2 regions of the Paenibacillus sp. IHBB 10380 genome follow, and region 2 is predicted to be linked to the other one. Evidence: riboswitches for the same ligand, from Rfam matches in the RefSeq annotation. Region 2 holds a riboswitch; the other holds the start of a gene.
The links. A riboswitch is a leader RNA that binds a small molecule or an ion and turns the genes downstream of it on or off. The one in region 2 is predicted to bind cyclic di-AMP.
Positions count from the first base shown of each region.

Region 1 (7,412 bases), 2.5 Mb from region 2:
GAGAAAATGAAGAGTTAATGAAACATTGGTACTATTTATTGAAGTATTTTAACAACAAATCAATGAGACAGCACAAGATAGTCATCATTGATAATGATGAGTTAACTATTCTAAAAGATAAGGCATTATTTTTGATAGGAGAATTCGATAAGTTAACAAATTATCCAAAGGCAATAGCAAAATTAAAAGAGAATAAGATGTATTACAAGATGATAAGTGACACAGGTCATGCAATTAATCACGAACAGGCAGAGATTATCAACAAGGAAATCATAAACTTTTTAGTATAAGAGGGTAGAGATGGAAATAAGGATATCTATTTAGGAAAGGACATATCATAATGATCATATCAAAAGCCCATAAATCAGAACTCAAAGAAATTCTAGATCTTCAATACATAGCTTATAGAAGTGAAGCTGAAATTTATAATGATAATAATATACAACCGCTTACACAGAATATTGAAGAGTTAGAGCAGGAATATGAGAATCACATTATTTTAAAAGCAGTCATTGATGATATAATTGTGGGCTCAATAAGAGCAATCGAAGATACCGGCATATGTAAAGTAAGCAAACTTATTGTTAACCCCAATTACCAGAATCAAGGGATAGGAACTAAACTTATGGAATGCATTGAATATATGTTTAACCATACTAAAAGATTTGAACTATTTACAGGACATAAAAGCGTTAGGAATTTATATCTTTACAACAAATTAGGATATAAAACATATAGAATGGAAGTAATAAGTAAAAATTTAACATTAATATACATGTATAAGGAATGATAAGGATGGTAATTATTCCAACAATATCATTTTTGATCTATCAATTTTCACAGTCAGATATTAGATGGAAGTAGCCAATCAATTTGAAGGGGACGTGAATTCTCTTCGTTAGATATGAAAAGAGCAACTAATCGATCCCTAAAGGGTCAACCAGTTGCTCTTTATTAATTACTAAACTAAACGGTAATCGTCTATTTTCTCTCCGTCTTCCCAAACTTCTACAAACAGAGCAGCGCAATTATCAAAATCCTCCGTCTTCAGCGCGAGAGCTTTTTCCTCGTCTTCGCCTACATACACATTCTCCATCTCTTCCTCGTTAAACGAGAGAATGACATATAATTTCATCTCACATATCCTCCAATAATTTTTATATTTAGCATTATAACATATCTGCGTTGTCTTTTATGTTCAGAGATGAGTGCCTTTGATTTAAAAAGTAAGAAAGGGTGTGATTGCATGAGAAACAAATTGACTATTGACGATGATAATCATTATCAATAAAATAGAGAAGAGTAACAAAGTATAGCTCATAGCTATAATTAGAAATGCTCAATCTAGCCATTGGATGGAGAAAGACGGTGGAAATGATGCATACGAATCGATTGAATTCCCTAGATCAACTTTGGTTTAAATTGCGAAATGCACAAAAATTAACGAGTCACGGTAGAAGTACAAATTTCAAATTTCCCGCGGATTCATCATATATGTTGTTTGTCCTAACTGAGGGGAATGGAAAGTTTACAACAGTACACGGAGAACAGTCCATCACGGAACGCTCGGTCTATGTATCCGCTCCTGGAGAGAATCTATCATTCTTAACGGACGAATATACGGATGCAGAATTATTTGTATTTCAATTTGATATAAAAGAAGATACAGATTCAGTGACTGAAGAGAGTATTCCTGAAGGTTCCAGTAAGCCTACGTTTCCTTATCTAAGCAAGTTATTGAAAATTCCAGCAGTCTCGCTTGCAGTCATATGTAATGCTGCTTATCTTAGTTCATTCGGAGAGAATGGGCTTGAGCGATTTCGAAGCCAGTATATATTTCAAGAACTGCTTCATCGGCTGTTTAATGAGTTAATGGGAGAGGGGAATAATGAATTGGACACAGCTCTTGAGCAGACACGGATGTATATAGAGCAGCATTATCGTGAGCCACTTTCTGTTAAAAGACTGGCTGGGGTGTCCAAGATCAGTCCGCGTCATCTTGTTCGTATGTTTAAGAACAAATTTGAGATTACGCCTATGGAATATGTTCAATTGCTGCGGCTCGATTAGGATTTTTTGACTCAGGTATAAGAAATAGTCTTGCAAGAGCGTTTTCCTTGTTATAATGATTAAATGAACAATAACATATCAATATAGTAAGGGGGATTATCATGCAGGTACTATTACTGCTTGGAAGCATCAATATGGTTATTTCGGTGATTCTAGGTGCATTTGGAGCTCATGCGCTCAAGAAACGACTATCCGCGGATATGTCCGCAGTCTATCAGACGGCTGTTCAATATCAAATGGCTCATGCGCTGGGCTTGATTCTTGTTGGACTCTTGGGCAATACTACGGCTATTCAGGGTTCTCTTATACAAACAGCGGGATGGTTTCTATTTGCTGGGATTGTCTTATTTTGTGGCAGTCTATATGTGCTAAGCCTCACAGGTGTGAAAAAGCTTGGGGCGATCACCCCAATTGGTGGACTTGCTTTTATCGTAGGTTGGATATTGGTTAGTGTTTCCGTTATTCAAGGATAATTAATAATCAATTAGGAATGATGTAGATGCGAGCTAGAATAATTTATATTGTTGCTGTTATCATTACAATGATTTTGGGCATAAGTTCAAGAGCATTTACGGACATCTTACCAGGCATTGTGTCCAGACACTTTGGAGATGCACTATGGGCATGTATGATTTATTTGGGCGTTCGCGCATTGCTGATACATAAGAAGCTAGCATTAGCTGTTCTAATCAGCCTAATGTTCTGCTATGCTATCGAGTTCAGTCAGCTGTATCAAGCAGATTGGATCAATGACATCAGAAGTTCTTTATTAGGTTCGTTAATTCTGGGAAGAGGATTCCTATTCGTAGATTTACTGAGATACACAGTTGGCATTGGGGTGTGTTATTTAATTGATCGAAGTGTGATGAGACGAACTCGTAATGATCATTAATAGAAAAAGAGACAGCCAAAGCTGCCTCTTTTTGCCCTTTGTTTCCTTGTCCATTCGATAAACGATGTTATTTTGATACGATTGATTACGAAACTTTTTTAATTAATTTGATTCCATTGCTGATGCCAGTTACAATCCAGCCGCTAGGAATAGGAGAGTTTTCTAGAACAGAATGCATGCTGCCGATGGGAGCGCCGTTGAGATTTACAATATTTTGTGTTTTTCCGTCATAGGTGGTAAACGCCCAGCCATACGGAACGGCTTGATTGGTAAGGATAGTTTTTTTTGCATTGTAAGGAGCGCCGTTCAAATTAACAATGTATTTATGGGTGTTGCCATCGAGTACATAAGCGACCCACCCTACATTGGAATTATCGCTGATAGCAACTCTCTTGATATCACCATAGGATTGGGTCGATATTAAAGAATGATTCGGGGCTTCGCTGGACTGGGCCAGTGCAACGACTGGCATTGCGGATAAGATTAACGCACCTAATGCCGCCACGACCGCGGTATTTTTGAATAATGATTTCATTCTATAAGCCTCCCAAAAAGTTATGTATTTCATTTCCATACTATATCATTTTGGAGTATTAGTAAATCATTACCATGTAAAAAATTGATATACCTACGCTTTATGGAAGGGAATAGAAAAAGGGCTGTTGCTAGATGATTTCTTCAAAAACATTACGGGCATCCAGCAGTCACGAATTCCGTTAGTGCCTTATTCAAATATTCACGACGTATTGATGAGAGAGTTATGTAGTAACCGAAGAGAAGCCTACAGCCCATGTAGGTTCTTTTTGTGTAGAAATTTGTAACTATTGGCGTCCTGTCCAATCTATTGATCTCTACTTAGCATATGAATATAGTGGTGATCACAATGTAATGAGAGGGGGTGACCATAGTGCTTATACAACGGCATGTCCTAGCCTCAGGATCTTCATTTGCAACGCCGTATTTTGTCATAGAGGGAGACAAGACAGGCCCCAACTTCATGATTGTCTCTGGTATTCATGGGAATGAAGTAGGAAGCATTGCGGCAGCACATAAACTTGTTGATGATTTCAAAAAAGGTAAATTACGTATTAATGAAGGCAGACTGATCATCGTTCCTATTGTAAATAAAAAAGCTTATGAGAAACGGATCAGAGGTATTCCGGATCTGAACCGTACTTTTCCAAAGAAGGCAAATAAGTCAGCTACTCATTCTTTAGCAGCATCTTTATTTAAGTTGGCTACAAGGTACAAGCCCTCATGGTATTTAGATCTTCATGAAGCCAATGGATTATCTCAATTAAATTCAAAGGTACTCGGTCAGACGCTGATCACGAATCCCAAGAGCTTGAGTAAACCAGCTATAAGACGAATTATGAATAGAGTCAATGGGAAGACTCAAGTGAAATCACACCATTTTAACCTTCGTTTACATGAATTGCCGGGGTCCTCACGTACTGCTGTAGCTCGAATTCTATGTGCGAAGTCCATAACAGTTGAAACATGTTGGAGTCTAAAACGATCGACTCGTGTGAAGTATCAGGTAGATATAGCTTGTAGTTTCTTAAGAGAAGCAGGCTTAATGAATAAGTAAGGATTAAGGTGAATTAAGAAGCCTTGGGTAGCGCTTATCTAATGCCTTTTTGTGTATCTATGTAATCTATGTATATTAGAATCTTAGAAATCCATATGAATCATACGCTGAACGGTTGCCAAAGTAAAATTCGAATTGGAGGGTTATTCTTCGTGTTTTGACTGAAAATGAACGTGGAAACGAATACATATGGCTTATGCTTTGATTTACTATATGAATTCTACGTTATGCTAGTATTTTTAACATTTATAAGAGAAAATGAGAAATAAAGAGATGGATGCAGTAAATCGAAGATAAGTGATGAATTAGTTTCCCTAAATGTCCTACATTGCCTTATTTGAATCCACACCATTCTTTACAGAAATAAACGTCGAGGGTATGATTCATCTCATCAGTACAACAAACAAAGTTTTCCATTTAGAATCGCTGAATTTCCTTGTTATGTAAGGGAAATGGGGGAACCAATAAATTGATGATGCATAAGCGGTGTGAGAGCCGTCTCATGTATCATCTGGGGTGAATCCTATTACGAATATCATGAAATTCGTAATAGGTAGGGCGACTCTCACCGCCCGAATCCGACAGCTAACCTCGTAAGCGTTGGAATGCAGTTGCTTTTCCTTTTGGTACTAAGGAAACAGCGCTGCTCTTATATGAGAGAGGATGATGGAGCGTGTGATCGTATTTCGACCACAGGGCTTAGACCTCTGTGGTTTTTTACTGTGTTTTTTATCGCTGAGTCCTTGAATAGAAAAGGAACGGGGGAACCAACGGAAGTGATGATCCTTATAATTGATCATGACTTCAAGGGGTGAATCTCGGGGCAAGTAAGCTTGCTCCCGAGTAGGGCGACTCTCACGCCCGAATCCGACAGCTAACCTCGTAAGCGTATTGAGAGAGGCAACAATTTTCGTGAATAAGACAGGGTCTTTGACCTGCCTTAAGAAGCCACGGGATGAGTTCTTCTCTGCCCCGAGGCTTTCTTTTTGTTGTCTTCTCTTTCTAATTAATAGGAGGAGAATCACATGAAAGTACAACAAGATTTGATGATCGTATCCGCTCCAAATTTAATAGGAGAAGCTTTTATCCGTCAATTAATGAGATACAAGATCCCGTTCGCCGCTATAACGAACAATAAAGTGGAGAGAGAGCGGATGAAGAAAATGGGCGTAGAGAAAACCCTCATGGTCGGTACTACGGATGAACGTACATGGGTCATCCCGGAGTTCTCAGTGGGTAAAATCATTTTATTTGAAAGCAGTTTGAATCTAAGCTGCCGGTATTTACGAATATGTCGCACATGGACCTCAGAGCCCATTTATATTATTACTCATTCGAGCAATCCAAGATCGATCTACAAAGGGCTTGGAGCAAGTTATGTGATTCATACGCACAGTCAAGATGCTTCGTTTCTAGTCTCTATGTTAGTTGATAAATAACAATTGAAGTTTGGGAGGGATTTACATGCTAGATCTGTACATGGTGTTAATTCTGGCAGGAGCCTACGCTTTGTTTACTGGATTTTTATCTTGGTGTGGAAGTGTGGTCCGAGAAGCGGAGGGCGATGGACAATGATAGTTGTTTCAGTATTAACAGTGTTTATATTTCTTTATTTGATCTATGCGTTGATTAACCCAGAAAAATTCTAAAGCTTCAAATCTAAGGAGGAAGTAATCACTCATGGGCATTCTACAAATTGCTATCGTTATCCTGGTCTTGGTGTTACTCGTCAAGCCGTTGGGTACTTACCTGTACAACGTATTTCAGAATGAAAGCAACAAAACAGATAAATGGTTCTCCTTTGTGGAGAGACCGATATTTTCCTTAATTGGTTTGAAGGAACGCAAGGGAATGACTTGGAAAAGGTACGCATTTAGCTTTATCTTAACGAATATTGTGCTGGTTATCGTCAGCTATCTCATTCTCCGAATGCAGAAATTTCTGCCGTTTAATCCGAATAATATTGACAACATGGAGCCGACTTTGACCTTCAACACGGTCATTAGCTTCATGACGAATACGAACTTACAACATTACAGCGGAGAAAGCGGTCTGTCATACTTTTCGCAAATGGCCGTGATCATGATGATGATGTTCACATCCGCGGCGACGGGATTGTGTGTGGCGATTGCGTTTATACGAGCTATTACGAGCAAGGGTGAAACCATCGGTAACTTTTTTGAGGATTTCGTGAAGGCAATTATACGTGTGTTCCTTCCAATAGCATTTGTGGTTACAATGCTGCTTGTAGCGCTTCAAGTTCCACAAACCTTGCAACCCATGTTATCGGTGACAGGGCTTGATGGACAAGGACAGCAAATTGCCATCGGACCGGTTGCTTCATTAGAGTCCATTAAACACTTGGGGACGAATGGTGGTGGATTCTTCGGCGTAAACTCGGCACATCCGTTTGAGAACCCCAATCCACTTACGAATGTAGTTGAGATATTATCCATGTGGTCATTGGCTGCTGCTTTGCCTTATACATTCGGTTTGTTTGCCAAAAACAAGAAGCAAGGTTGGGTTATTTTTTCGGCGATGATGATTTTATTTATGGTGTTCTTGTCTTTGGTCTATGTATCAGAGTCTAACGGTAACCCAGCACTGAACCGATTGGGTACTGATTCTTCACAAGGTAGTATGGAAGGGAAAGAGGTACGATTTGGCGTTGCCCAATCCGCGCTCTTCACCACGGTGACAACAGCGGCGACTACAGGTTCGGTGAACAACATGCATGATACATTGACACCACTTGGTGGGATCACACCGCTTGCATTAATGATGCTAAACTGCGTGTTCGGGGGAAAAGGCGTAGGCATTGTGAACATGCTGATGTATGCCATCTTGGCTGTTTTTCTC
Region 1 is NZ_CP010976.1:2,456,453-2,463,864, reverse strand. Features, by position in the region: gene UB51_RS10615 (alpha/beta fold hydrolase) at 1-290, shown strand, start outside; gene UB51_RS10610 (GNAT family N-acetyltransferase) at 341-790, shown strand; gene UB51_RS28495 (hypothetical protein) at 962-1,135, opposite strand; gene UB51_RS10605 (AraC family transcriptional regulator) at 1,375-2,070, shown strand; gene UB51_RS10600 (DUF423 domain-containing protein) at 2,172-2,543, shown strand; gene UB51_RS10595 (ribosomal maturation YjgA family protein) at 2,570-2,962, shown strand; gene UB51_RS10590 (hypothetical protein) at 3,048-3,497, opposite strand; gene UB51_RS10585 (succinylglutamate desuccinylase/aspartoacylase family protein) at 3,870-4,553, shown strand; cyclic di-AMP (ydaO/yuaA leader) riboswitch at 4,968-5,168, shown strand; cyclic di-AMP (ydaO/yuaA leader) riboswitch at 5,277-5,458, shown strand; gene UB51_RS10580 (hypothetical protein) at 5,579-5,992, shown strand; gene kdpF (K(+)-transporting ATPase subunit F) at 6,125-6,202, shown strand; gene kdpA (potassium-transporting ATPase subunit KdpA) at 6,234-7,412, shown strand, end outside.
Region 1: linked by a shared signal. The riboswitch ahead of UB51_RS10580 (hypothetical protein) and the one ahead of UB51_RS22590 (C40 family peptidase) in region 2 are both predicted to bind cyclic di-AMP.

Region 2 (7,412 bases):
TCGCCATAAACCAGATTACTGTACAACAGAAAAAGAGCGCCCAGGGGCCCCTCTATGAATCCGTCGTCACCGTAGATCGACAAGATGGACTGTACCCCAATATACCCATCCTTTTTCGCTTTGCTGATGGTCACTCTATCCATAAAGTATGGAAAGGGAATGGCGATCGGATTCAGTTCAAGCTACAGTACAAATCTCCTCTGGCATGGGCGATGATAGATCCTGAATACACTCTTGTACTTGAGAATAACCATATCAACAATTATATGAAGGTAGATAACGATCACAAGATTGTATCCCGCTTAAATATAAGCATAACCAAGCTATTGGAAACATGGCTTGGAAGTCTGTCATGGTGAGGTGAGTGCCGGTGAGGATCAATATTTCAAATGGCTGGAAAAGTGTCAAAGACCAATTCTACGTTGTTATCATTCTATTTCTATACCAGTTACTCAGTGGGTACTTTCTATACCGTTTGGTTAAATCAGCCGTTGTCCCTTTATTCCTACGCTATCCTGACCCACCTCCGAATGAGTTAAGTCAGATTCTCTTCTATGTAGAAGGACAATTAAGTTTAACAAACAGTCAGACCGTCCACTCCTTTCTATGGATGTTGTTAGCTGTGCTACTATTACGCATGATTGTTACCCCACTTATTCATGCAGGAATTATTTATGGTCTTCATCAAGAAAGATTAGGAGAACGAGGACTTTTCTTTTTTGAGGGTATACGTAAACTCTGGAAACCAATGACGCTGCTATATTGGATAGAGATCGGACTTGTATTAGCTCCAGCTTATTGGCTCATTCCAAAATTATATAATATGGCACTCACAGCAGTTATATCTCCTTCTATATGGCTACAAACTGTGCCATATGTTCTCGCTTGGTATGTATACCGTTATATCATCCATCAATTGATTCTCTACATGCAATTTGGCGCAACAGGCCTCGCAGGGATCCTCTCCTCCATGATGATATGTCTTCGTTATGTGATGTCTGTTATGGGTATTTCACTCATTCTAGGGCTTAGTTGCTTGTTACTGTTCAGCCTATTCACGGGTGTGTCCCTTTGGTGGACTGGATTACTTGGCCTTATTGTTCAACAAGCTTATCATTTCATATCCTGTCTGTTTAAATTATGGGGGATCACAGCACAGTTTGACTTATGGTATACCAAGAGGTTCAAATCTTCATAAAATAAATTATTAAATTTTTGTCATCACTGTAATGCCTTGATACAGGAAAAACCCCACCCATTTTTGAGAAAAAGGGCGGGGTTTTTCCTGTATACTTTGCTTTAAACGTTTGCAAAACCATACATCCTCTGTTAAAATAATCCCAGTTAGTTTTTAGTAACAACTTTGTAATCTTTACGACATTATTATTGTATACGACTGTCACTTTCAGGTGCACGATAAAAGCCAAATTCCTTGGCACCAGGGAGCGGGGGAACCATGATATGGGTGAATTGATCTCGCATTAGAGGGATCATAGGGGACCTTCAACCGAATCCTTAAGCTAACCTCGCAGGCATTGGAAGGGGAATATGTATTGAAGAAGAAATTATCCGCCGTAGCACTGAGCGTGGCACTTGCACTAACCATTGGAACTGGAAGCGTATTTGCAGACTCGAAACTGGACTCAGTTATTCATCCTACTATCGGGGTTAGTTACAAGACCGCTGGAACATCCACCAATGGATTTGACTGCTCTGGATTTACCAAATACGTATTTCAAAAACTAGGTGTCACTCTTCCTCGTCAGTCCTCATCACAGTATCAGATAGGTGATTCTGTGTCACGTAATGCGATGAGACCTGGAGACCTTGTCTTCTTTAATACCTTTGGAAATGGTGTATCCCATGTTGGGATATTTGTTGGTAATGGTAAATTCGCACATGCATCTACTTCACGTGGGGTGATCGTTAGCTCTCTCAATGAAAGCTATTACTCCAAACGCTACGTTGGCGCTAAACGTGTGATGAGTACAGCTAAGTATCAAGCTACCGCGTATAACTAAATCTTTATAACTAAGCCTGCTCATAGCCTGCTCATAAGATTTTTGCCGAAATCTTATGAGTGGGTTTTTCTTTTATTTCATACTATAGACGTAATAAATCACAAAAAGGTTTCATTTTTTTTAACTAATCCATAATTTTTTTTAATATTATTGATAGAAACAATTGCCAAACTATTAATCCTTTGTTACAATAGTCCCAGTTAGTTTTTAGTAACAACTTTGTAATAAGTGTTGTAACAACTTATTATTGATGTATACGTTCTATCAATATAGCGTTAACCAATCAGCCGAATTCCCGTAAAGTCGGGAAGCGGGGGAACCAGTAGTGGGTGAATTGATCTTGCATCAAAGGGATCATAGGGGACCTTCAACCGAATCCTTAAGCTAACCTCGCAGGCACCAGGAGGAATCATATTGTTGAATAAGAAATTAGTATCTTCATTTATGGGTTTGGCCTTATTATTTACTATTGGAACAGGAAGCGCTTTCGCAGACTCTAAAATGGATACAGCGATTGCTCCAACACTTGGAACCAGTTATAAAAACGGCGGGGTCAGCACAAGCGGCTTCGATTGCTCCGGATTTACAATGTATATTTTTGAGAAACTAGGTATCAATTTGCCACATCAATCTGGTTCACAATTCGGTATGGGTACTGCTGTAGATCGTAGTGATTTACGTGAAGGCGATCTAGTATTCTTTAACACGAGTGGAAAAGGCGTTTCACACGTTGGAATTTATGTTGGTGATGGTAAATTCGCACATGCCTCTTCTTCTAATGGTGTAATTATTAACTCACTTAGCGAAAGCTACTACGTTTCCCGCTACATCGGTGCCAAGAGAATTATGAGTACTGATACATATGAAGCCGTTGCGATTGATTAAATCATTCATTTGACCTTACCGCCCGAGAGTTGAGATTTTTACCGAATCTCAACTCTCGGGTTTTTTGTGTCTTCTCATATGTGCATCTTTTAATGCTTATCATTGCATACTTTGATTGAGCTTACTCTTTATTATCCTGCTATTTGAGAACTAAGCACCTACTTCCCGTAAATACATATCACATGTGTTTCAACGATGATAACCAAATTTATCTGAGAGCAAAGGAGAGCCTAACATGAGCAATAAAGATGAAGATTTCATTGTTCTTCCTATGGAGATAAGCCATGCCCAAGCTATTTGTGATTGGAAGTTCGCCCCACCTTACAACATATATGGTTGGATGCCTTGGGAACAAATGGAGAAGCTTGGTATTGAGTTCGGGGACCCTCTTCTCAGAACAGCTCAATATGTATCCGTTATGAACAAGTCTGGGGAGTTATGTGGATTTGCACAGTTCTTTCCATTAGAGGGAGTAACGCGTTTAGGCATCTGTATGCACCCTGATTTGTGTGGCCAAGGAAGGGGTAAATCTTTTGTGCAATCCATTGTTCATACGGCATTGTTACGAGAGCCCCAGAATGAAATAGATCTAGAAGTACTTACTTGGAATAAACGCGCTATTCAAGCCTATGCCAAATCCAACTTCATCATTACTGATTGTTACGAACGACTTACTCCTGATGGTAATAAAGACTTCTACTGTATGGTCTATCAGCAAGATAACACCTAATCATATGATAAATAGCACTACTCTGTGAGTTTTTTGATAAAATTAACAATATATTTGTTTATTTTTTGTCACAAATGCTATGCTCTAAGAGTTTGTTCCGTTATAATAAGTACATTAGCTTAAATAGAAAGGGACGAATAATTATGCAAAAATGGATCATGAGCGGTTTGTTTTTCGCAGCGTGTACAATAGCCCTGGTACTTATGTTTACATTGCCAGGTAAAGAAGAAGTAGCGGAAGAAGAAAAACCAAGTATGCCCGCAGTTACCTTAGATGCTGGAGCTGCTGAAACACTGGTTAAAGCCAACTGTATCAGCTGTCATGGCGATCAACTAGAGGGTGCAGTAGGACCGAACTTACAGAACATTGGGGCTACAATGTCGGCGGAACAGATTTATAACATCGTTTCCAAAGGTAGCGGAATTATGCCGGCTTTTAAAGGTCAATTAAAAGATGAAGAAATTGCTAACGTCGCCCTTTGGTTATCTGAGAAAAAGTAAATCGTTGACAGCATATCAGAAACGGGCATCACTCCAATAGGAATGATGCCCGTTTCTGATATTTAACTATCTTTTCCTCTGCTTGCCTTCTTCTCTCACTCTTTCACTACCACACATTTTCTCAAAAGATTCATTATATTGTTGCGCAGCTTTGAAATCGAGAGCAGTCAGCGCCCCTTCACTCCAAGAGGTGAGACGTAACATGACTGTGGTATAGTCAATATGAATTAATGGATGATGATCAAACGCTTCGGATATGGTCGCAACTTCGTCCACAAATGCGATTCCCTTCATAAAACTCGAGAAAACGTATTTGCGTACAAGCCACCGCTCCTCCTCCAACTCCCATCCATCTAATTTACTTAGATATACTTCAATGTCTTCCTTCATATATGCCATGTTTATTTCCTCCTCTTCCGACTAACTTCAATCTAACTTAAGTTCGTTCGACGATTACTGAAATAACCTTCTGACAGTATATTCTCTTAACGATTCATTCATTCATACATGCCTTCTTAGCATCGATATAGAATCAACTACTAGGAATTAAATCAAAGAAACAAAAGTAATTTCCTCTTCACCTATCAAAACATTAATTCTGTGGATATCACGATCATAGATCACTACACCACTTCCAACCTTAATCATAGAATCTGTGCCCAGTCCGTAAAATAAATCTTCGGCCAGTGCCTCAAGAACCTCTTTTTTCCCTTCCTCTGGAAGCTGCTCCCATTCACCTTGCTCCATTTCAAAAAACTCATAACAATCTGTAATTTGGCCTACTGCTGTCGTGAATTCTCTTAAAATATCATCATAATTTCGTCCATGTTTTACTCCCATATTCACGCCTCCACTCTCTATTGTAATAGTACATTAGTCACTCATTTCATTATACCGGAAAATATCCCTAAAAAAAAAAGTCACTTCTGACGATAAATAATATAATGCGTCTCTTGCGGGACAGTCCATCTTCTTTATTTTCAATTGACTGCATGAAAGGATTCAATTCTATTTCTCATGGATGAGGTGTATAATGGAAATTTCAACAATTATTGGTTTAGTTCTTGGTCTCGCTTCAATTCTAGTAGGTATGGTCCTTAAAGGATCATCCCTTATGAGTTTACTTGTTCCAGCTGCATATATCATTATATTGGGCGGTACAGCAGCCACGCTGTTTATTGGGTTTCCTATGTCTGAACTCAAAAGAATCCCTAAATTGTTAAAAATGATTTTTGTAAAACCACAATTAATGGATAGAAAAGAAATGATTACTCTATTTATGGAATGGGCTTCCATTACACGTCGCGAGGGATTGCTTGCACTAGAATCTAAAGTAGAAGAAATTGATGATAATTTCTTACGTAATGGTATGCGTATGATCATCGATGGTAACGATCAAGAATTTGTGCGTGATGTACTGATGGAAGATATCAACGCAACAGAAGATCGTCACAAGGTCGGTGCGCTTATCTTTTCACAAGCGGGTATGTACGCTCCTTCTCTCGGGGTACTCGGAGCTGTAATTGGTCTAATCTCAGCTTTGTCTCACATGGACAATATGGATGAGTTAGCTCATGCTATTGGGTCTGCATTTATCGCTACAGTACTCGGGATTTCAGTAGGATATATCATATGCCACCCAATCTCTAACAAGCTTAAACGTCTATCTAAGAATGAGGTGGACCTCAGACTCATGATGGTTGAAGGACTACTGTCTATTCAATCAGGTGTCTCCACTATTGCTATCAGTCAAAAACTATCTGTCTTCTTAACACCTACCGAACGGTTGGAATTGAATACTGATGATAAGGCGGGTGGTTCAGGTGAGAAGTAAAAAGGGTAGAAGACAGGAGCATGAGGAGCATGCAGATGAATCATGGCTACTTCCATATGCTGACCTTCTCACTCTACTTCTAGCTCTCTTTATTGCTCTTTATGGAATGAGTATGACAGATGCCAAGAAGTTCGAGGAGATGAGTAAAGCATTCAACGTTGCCTTGACCGGTGGATCTGGTGTGCTAGATTACAAATCACCAACACCAAGCGATAGTCCTGCGGAGGATACACCCTCATCATCAATCGATACAATGCCTAAGAATCGTTCTAATTCTAAAAGCGAACAACAAGCAGCTGCCCTTAAACAGCAGGAGCAGCTAGACTTAGAGAAGCTAAAGAAGCAGATTGATCAATATATACAGGGCAATGGCTTAAGTAACCAGCTCAATACGAAGCTTAATCAATCTCAATTAATGATTACGATTAGCGATACAGCACTCTTTGCTTCAGGAAGCGCTACGGTTAAGCCTGAATCCAGACAACTAGGTAAGGTAATATCTAATATGCTACAAGAGTTCCCTGACTATGATATCATCGTCTCGGGTCATACCGATAACATTCCGATCTATAATAGTTTTTATGAATCCAACTGGGATCTTAGCTCTGATCGGGCTTTGCAATTCATGAAAGTATTACTGTTGAATACGAACCTCGATCCTAAGAAGTTTACGCCTGTTGGTTATGGAGAATACCATCCGATTGTAGATAATAGAACACCGATTAACCGCGCCATGAACAGACGTGTTGAAGTATCTCTTATTCGTAAGTACCAAGATAATAATAAGCTTCTAAATATTACAGAAGCTAAAGATTAATCAGCGGAACTCATCTTGAGAGATGGTTGCAACCTACTTAACTCAAGAAAATAATCAATAAAAAAACGAGCCTTTAGAATTACTTCTAAGGCTCGTTTTGCTTATCTATTGCAGATCGTAATCAAGTAGAATACCCAGCTCCTGCTTATCCTCAGGCGTCAACTCCCACCAAGTACCCACAGGGTGTTCTCCAATACGTATATTCATAATCCGCACACGCTCTAATGCTCTTACCTCGTATCCGAAAGCACTGCACATCCTTCTGATCTGTCTGTTCTTCCCTTCAGTAAGAATGATACGGAATACGAACTCTGATAATTGTGTTACTTCACAAGGTAGCGTCAGATCCCCTAGTATCTTCACACCTGTAGACATTCCCCTTACAAAGGAGGGAGTAATCACACTGTCTACCGTTACAATATATTCTTTCTCATGCTTACCCTCTGACCGTAAGATCTGGTTCACAATGTCTCCATCATTCGTTAGCAGTATTAGACCCTCTGAATCTTTATCTAAACGGCCTATCGGAAAAATCCGCTCCGGATGATCGACAAAATCGATAATATTTCCTTGTATATGCCGCTCCGTAGTACAAGTAATACCTAGAGGTTTATTAAGAGCAATA
Region 2 is NZ_CP010976.1:4,972,630-4,980,041, reverse strand. Features, by position in the region: gene UB51_RS22610 (M1 family metallopeptidase) at 1-359, shown strand, start outside; gene UB51_RS22605 (hypothetical protein) at 371-1,198, shown strand; cyclic di-AMP (ydaO/yuaA leader) riboswitch at 1,412-1,550, shown strand; gene UB51_RS22595 (C40 family peptidase) at 1,554-2,021, shown strand; cyclic di-AMP (ydaO/yuaA leader) riboswitch at 2,297-2,435, shown strand; gene UB51_RS22590 (C40 family peptidase) at 2,439-2,906, shown strand; gene UB51_RS22585 (GNAT family N-acetyltransferase) at 3,142-3,636, shown strand; gene UB51_RS22580 (c-type cytochrome) at 3,780-4,136, shown strand; gene UB51_RS22575 (4a-hydroxytetrahydrobiopterin dehydratase) at 4,203-4,535, opposite strand; gene UB51_RS22570 (hypothetical protein) at 4,683-4,976, opposite strand; gene motA (flagellar motor stator protein MotA) at 5,170-5,970, shown strand; gene UB51_RS22560 (flagellar motor protein MotB) at 5,960-6,787, shown strand; gene UB51_RS22555 (pseudouridine synthase) at 6,893-7,412, opposite strand, start outside.